2 linked regions of the Loktanella sp. M215 genome follow. The protein of the gene in region 1 interacts with the protein of each later gene in a pairwise test. Links are inferred from orthologs where the notes say so. Each region holds a gene or a part of one and is shown on either strand. Other genes may lie near its edges.

Region 1 (3,292 bases):
GACGCCAGAGCTTTCAAAGATCTGGCCGAGTTCGTCGACCAGCTTCTCTTTTTGTGCTCTATCCACAGTTTTACTCCAAGTTTGGGGTTTCCCCCGGCTCAATTTTGCCCCCGGACTTCAGGGGGCGTTCGGGTCCGTATGATGGTCCCGAGGCCAATATCGCCCGAGGTTTCCCCCGGAAATCTTGTTCTCGTTTCCCATCTCGGGAAGGAATTATGACAGGCAGATGCCTGCACCCTCCGTCTCGGACAGCACAGCGACGATGGTTTGCCGCTGCGAGATGGCAGGCCCCGAAGGACCCGCCAAATTCTTAATTGCCAGTGGCTGACGCGATGTCGACCGACACGCCCGGGCCCATGGTCGAGGTCAGGTTGACCTTCTTCATGTAGGTGCCCTTGGCGCCCGCCGGACGGGCCTTCTGCACGGCGTCGACGAATGCCTTCAGGTTCTCTTCCAACTGTTCCTGGCTGAACGAGGCCTTGCCGATTCCGGCGTGGACCACACCGGCCTTTTCGGCGCGGAACTGGACCTGGCCGCCCTTGGCGTCCTTGACGGCCTGCTTCACATCCATGGTGACCGTGCCCACGCGGGGGTTCGGCATCAGGTTGCGCGGACCAAGGATCTTGCCCAGACGACCGACGACGCCCATCATGTCAGGGGTCGCGATGCACCAATCGAAATCGATCGTGCCACCCTGAATGGTTTCCATCAGGTCTTCTGCACCGACGATGTCGGCACCAGCGGCCTTGGCTTCGTCTGCCTTGTCGCCACGGGCGAAGACGGCGACGCGCACGGTCTTGCCGGTGCCGTGGGGCAGCGTGACCGTGCCACGGACCATCTGGTCAGCGTGACGCGGGTCGACGCCCAGAACCATGGCGATCTCGATCGTCTCGTCGAACTTGGCGGTCGCGGCGGTCTTCACCAGCGACACGGCTTCCGTCACCTTGACGTTGGCCTTGCCTTCGAATGCGGCGCGGTTGGCCGTCGTGCGTTTTCCGAACTTTGCCATTACTTCACCTCGATGCCCATGGACCGGGCAGAGCCCGCGATGATCAGCATTGCGCCCTCGATCGAGGTCGCATTCAGATCTTTCATCTTCGCTTCGGCGATCTCACGCACCTGCTTGGCAGAGATCGACCCGGCGGTCGTCTTGCCCGGCGCCTTGGACCCGGAGGACAGCTTGGCGGCCTTCTTGATGTAATAGGACGCGGGCGGCGTCTTGATTTCCATCGAGAACGACTTGTCCGCGTAATACGTGATCACGGTCGGGCAAGGTGCGTCTTTTTCCATGTCTGCGGTCTTGGCGTTGAACGCTTTGCAGAATTCCATGATGTTGATGCCGCGCTGGCCCAAAGCCGGACCGACGGGCGGGGACGGCTTTGCGTTGCCGGCCGGAACCTGCAACTTCAGCGAACCCATTACTTTCTTGGCCATGAGGCCTCTCCTTCATCATCAGCGGCGGATCAGATCCGCCCTACAACGGCCCCGCGACGGGGCCAACTTGCCGTGGTTCGCATCACTGCTCCCACGTCCGAAACACGTCAGCCCTGCTTAGAGACCTGCGTGAATTCCAACTCGACCGGGGTGGCCCGGCCAAAGATCGAGACCGTCACCTTCAGGCGCTGGTTGTCCTCGTCCACTTCCTCGACCATGCCATCGAAGTCCTCGAACGGACCGTCGTTGACCTTGACCTTTTCGCCGATCTCGAAGTGGATCAGCGTGCGCGGGCTGTCTTCGCCTTCCTGCACGCGACCCAAGATCGCCTGCACTTCGGCATCGCGCATCGGGCTCGGACGACCCTGCGGACCAAGGAAACCCGTCACCCGGTTGATCGAGTTGATCAGGTGATAGCCTTCGTCCGACAGCTCCATGTGGACCAGCACATAACCGGGCATGAAGCGACGCTCGGTCGTGACCTTCTTGTTCCGGCGGATCTCGATCACTTCTTCTGTCGGCACCAGAACTTCGTCGATCTGCTCTTCCAGACCTTGCTCCGACACTTTTTGACGGATGGTCTCTGCGATCTTTTTTTCGAAGTTCGACAGAACGCTAACCGAATACCAACGTTTCGCCATGTTCGTCGTCACCTCGCACCTGCGACAGTCACCCGGGGGCGTAGCCGCATAAATTCCAGTTCTTTCAGCCGCATAACACGGCCTGCCCCGACAATAAATTTTTGGCGTGCAACACGATTCGCCGCACGCCATCCGGGTAAGTTGTGGGCTATTACCGCCGCAGCCACCTGAATTCAAGGGGGTGCGGACAGATTGTGCCGCAGCTTTGCGTCAGCTGCCGAAGAACGTCAGGATGAACTGCAGGCCCTGACGGATCACCAGATCGACGATGCTGAAAAACGTCGCCATCAGCGCCGCCATGATGAACACCATCACCGTCGTCAGAACGACCTCGCGCCGCGTGGGCCACACGACCTTGGCGATTTCTGCACGGGTCTCGTTGATGAACTTGACGGGATTGGTGGCCATGGCTGCGTCCTTCCGGGGTGACGTGGCGGACATACGGCCTCTGCCCGTCGGTTTCAAGCCCGCTTAGCCAAGGGGGGCAGGTCGCAACAGGGTGACGCCCGGCATCTGCGCGATCTCCGCCACCTGGACGGCATAGAATTCGGCGGATAGCGCACGTTCTTCGGCATCGAAACCATCATGGGCGGGGGTGTCAGGCCCGACCGGAAACCTGTCACGCGCCTGCTGCACGATCGGCCCGTCGGCACCGGCAGCCTTCAACTCCAGCGCGCAGGCCACCGCGGCCGCCGACAGACCCGGATTGACGACCCGCGCGACCGGGCGGATCGGACCGACCCCTGCCCCCAGCAACGCCGCGACAACGGGATCGAACAGGCGATGGTAATCCTCGTGGCGCCACACGGTCAGACTGGCGACGCCGGGCGCCTGACGCAGGCGGCGCACCAGATCGACCCAGTCGATATGCGCCAATGGATTGCGGCGCTTGAAATTCTCCATCGCGACGCCGGACCCTGCCTGCAACACCAGCCCGTACGCTGAATTGAGAAAGCTGGCGGGATCCCGAATACCGATGCACAGGTCGATTCCCCTATCCGGCGCGATGCAGGCCGCCAGCGCCGACAGCCGGTCCGCCGCATCCGGATACAGCGGCACGGGCATGCTGTGGAACGGCCCGGCATAGCGGCGGTCGAACAGCGCACCGATGAAGTTTTCCTCTGACAGCACCAGCCGCGTGCCACCGTCCAGCATTTCTGCCAGCACCTCCGATGCCGGCCGCAGGTCGGCCACGGATTTGCGCGGGTTGAAGTGCA
Region 2 (3,094 bases), 540 kb from region 1 along the record:
CACACGGTGACGTTCCCGGATCGCCAGGCCAGCCCCCGCCGCCCGGCGTGACAGGATGCGTGTCACGTCGCTGATCATTTGATCGACGCCCTGCCCTGTCAGACCTGACACACCAACGCCTGTCTGATCTGCTTTGGCCACCAGAATCAGGTCGTCCACCTCTGGTTCAAACGGCGGTGCTTCGCCGTCTTCAATCAGGAAAATACGGCAATCCGCAGCCAACGCCCGTGTTTTTGCCAAGGAAACGCCAAGCTGCTCCACCTTGTCGGCGGTCTCACGAATCCCCGCCGTGTCGAGCAGCGTCACAGGCAAACCTCCCAAATCCATCCGCACTTCGATGACGTCTCGCGTCGTACCCGCCACGTCAGACGTGATCGCAGCCGCACGACCTGCCAAACGATTGAGCAATGTCGACTTCCCCACATTTGGCCGGCCCACGATGGCCACCTCGAATCCGGTCTTGATCCGCTCGGCGGCTTGTGCGCCAGAGATTTGCGTATTCAGACCACTCTTAGTGATGTCCAGCAGCTGACTGACTTCCGGATAGACATCAACGGGGACGTCTTCATCGACGAAATCAATCGTCGCCTCGACCAATGCAGCCGCACGGATCAGGTCGCTCCGCCACTGATCCGCCAAGCGACCCAGCGCACCGCTGAAGATCTGTATGGCCTGCTTTCGTTGGGCTTCCGTTTCGGCGTCAATCAGATCCGCCAGCCCTTCGACCTGGGCCAGGTCGAGGCGTCCGTTATCAAGCGCCCGGCGGGTGAACTCGCCTGCCTCAGCTTGACGCGCACCCAACGCAGCAAGGTAGGTCGTTACTGCAGATACGATGGCGACGCTTCCATGCAGGTGAAGCTCAATGACGCTTTCGCCCGTAAAGCTATGCCCTTTTGCAAAATTCAGGACGAGTGCGTCGTCCAGCATCATGCCATTCCCATCCCGCAGCCGCCGCAAGCCGCGCTGGTCCGGCACATCCGTCATCAATCCACCGGCGATTGAAACCGCATCAGGACCCGACAGCCTTAAAACGGAAACACCCGCCCGGCCAGGAGCCGAGGCGAGTGCATAGATCGTATCCATGATAACCTATTGATAATGAATTATAATCAGGTGTTCATCGAATCAAAGAAGTCGGCATTCGTTTTGGTTTGCTTCAACTTGCCGATCAGGAATTCGATCGCGTCCGTGGTGCCCATCGGATTCAAAATCCGTCGCAGCACATAGGTCTTCGCCAGATCGCTCTTGTCCACCAGCAGTTCTTCTTTCCGGGTGCCAGATTTCAGAATGTCCATGGCCGGGAACACACGCTTGTCCGCGACCTTGCGATCCAGCACGATCTCGGAGTTGCCGGTACCCTTGAATTCCTCGAAAATCACCTCGTCCATCCGCGAACCGGTATCGATCAGCGCAGTTGCGATGATGGTCAGGGATCCACCCTCTTCGATATTCCGTGCCGCACCAAAGAAACGCTTGGGCCGCTGTAGCGCATTCGCGTCCACACCACCGGTCAGCACCTTGCCAGACGACGGCACCGTCGTGTTGAACGCGCGGCCAAGGCGTGTGATCGAATCCAGCAGGATCACGACGTCGCGCTTGTGCTCTACCAGACGCTTGGCTTTTTCGATCACCATTTCCGACACGGCAACGTGGCGCGAGGCGGGTTCGTCGAAGGTCGAGGACACGACCTCCCCCTTCACACTGCGCTGCATGTCCGTGACTTCTTCGGGCCGTTCGTCGATCAGCAGCACGATCAGATAAATCTCGGGGTGATTTTTCTCGATCGAATGCGCGATATTCTGCAACAGGACCGTCTTGCCGGTCCGAGGCGGTGCGACGATCAGCGATCGCTGGCCCTTGCCGATCGGCGACACCAGATCGATGATCCGGGCGGACCGATCCTTTTTGTCATGCTCGGCATCGACTTCCATCTTCAGCCGCTCGTCAGGGTAAAGCGGCGTCAGGTTTTCGAAGGCAACCTTGTGTTTGGTCTTCTCCGGATCCTCGAAATTGATCTTCTCAACCGTCTTCAGCGCGAAATAGCGTTCGCTGTCGTTGGGTTCCTTCATGGTCCCCTCGACCGTATCGCCGGTCGACAACGAATACTGGCGGATCATGTCGGGCGAGACATAGATGTCATCGGGACCCGGCAGATAGTTGGCCTCCGGCGACCGCAGGAAACCAAACCCGTCCTGCAGCACTTCCAGAACGCCGTCGCCGCCGATCAGCCATTCCTCGTCGGCCCGTTCGCGCAGAATGGCGAACATCATGTCGCCCTTCCGCATGGTCGAGGCGTTTTCGATTTCAAGCTCTTCGGCCATGGACAGCAGATCCTTGGGGCTTTGGGCCTTCAGATCGGCAAGGTTCAGACGGTGTTCGGACATGTGGCAAATTCCAGACGCCACGACGGGCGCATCAAAAGGGTCAGATCGGGGAAGCGCAGGATTGCCCGGACGGGCTGCGCTGCAAAGCGTTAGCCGCAGAACCGTGCAAAGTCAACGCGTCTCAGAACGGCTTCACGATCACGGCGACCACGGCCACGATCATCAGAACCGTCGGCACCTCGTTCGCCAGGCGATAACTGCGACCGGACCGCGTGTTGCGCCCGGCGGCAAAGTCCTTCAGCCGGGCCGCCATCCAGGCATGGGCACCCGTCATGGCGATCACGGCGATCAGTTTGGCCCAGCCCCAGACCGCACCAAAATCAAGACCACCCATGGCGATCATCAGCAGACCGCAGATCCATGCGGTGATCATTGCCGGTCGCATGATCAGGCGCAGAAGTTTGTCTTCCATGATTTGAAACGTACGGTCCAGTTCCGACCCAATCGTCGCGCGTTCAGCGTGATAGACAAACAGACGCGGCAGATAAAACAGCCCGGCCATCCAGGCAATCACCGCCATGACGTGCAGCGCCTTGATCCAGTCGTAGTATCCGATCAGCCAGCTCATCGTGTTATCCCCGTCAGCCTGTCAGGTCTCCTTAAAGAATAAAGATAGAAAAGAAAGATGATGATGTATTAGGGGTGGCCAGAATCTGTGGATCAAAATTTCATACGCAGATTTGTCCACAGAAAACGCCGGGATCAAGGGT

What was found. Proteins that work in one complex are often made in the same cells at the same time.
Region 2: the proteins of nusG (region 1) and rho interact in binary tests that used the Escherichia coli proteins (3 or more experiments, as listed by UniProt). The link is inferred for Loktanella sp. M215 from one-to-one orthologs.

The regions. Positions count from the first base shown.
Region 1 is NZ_WMEA01000001.1:469,219-472,510, forward strand. What follows is about bases 309-3,160. They hold nusG (transcription termination/antitermination protein NusG), read right to left. Parts: upstream 2,076-3,160; coding sequence 1,542-2,075; downstream 309-1,541. Other genes in these bases: rplA (50S ribosomal protein L1), read right to left, coding at 311-1,009; rplK (50S ribosomal protein L11), read right to left, coding at 1,009-1,434; secE (preprotein translocase subunit SecE), read right to left, coding at 2,286-2,483; GLR48_RS02325 (hypothetical protein), read right to left, coding at 2,547-3,160. In the rest of the region: rplJ (50S ribosomal protein L10), read right to left, coding at 1-66; more of GLR48_RS02325, read right to left, coding at 3,161-3,292. UniProt on the Escherichia coli protein: Part of the processive rRNA transcription and antitermination complex (rrnTAC). The complex forms an RNA-chaperone ring around the RNA exit tunnel of RNA polymerase (RNAP).
Region 2 is NZ_WMEA01000001.1:1,008,689-1,011,782, reverse strand. What follows is about bases 248-3,094. They hold rho (transcription termination factor Rho), read right to left. Parts: upstream 2,385-3,094; coding sequence 1,110-2,384; downstream 248-1,109. Other genes in these bases: hemJ (protoporphyrinogen oxidase HemJ), read right to left, coding at 2,506-2,952; mnmE (tRNA uridine-5-carboxymethylaminomethyl(34) synthesis GTPase MnmE), read right to left, coding at 248-1,083. Also shown: more of mnmE, read right to left, coding at 1-247. UniProt on the Escherichia coli protein: Facilitates transcription termination by a mechanism that involves Rho binding to the nascent RNA, activation of Rho's RNA-dependent ATPase activity, and release of the mRNA from the DNA template.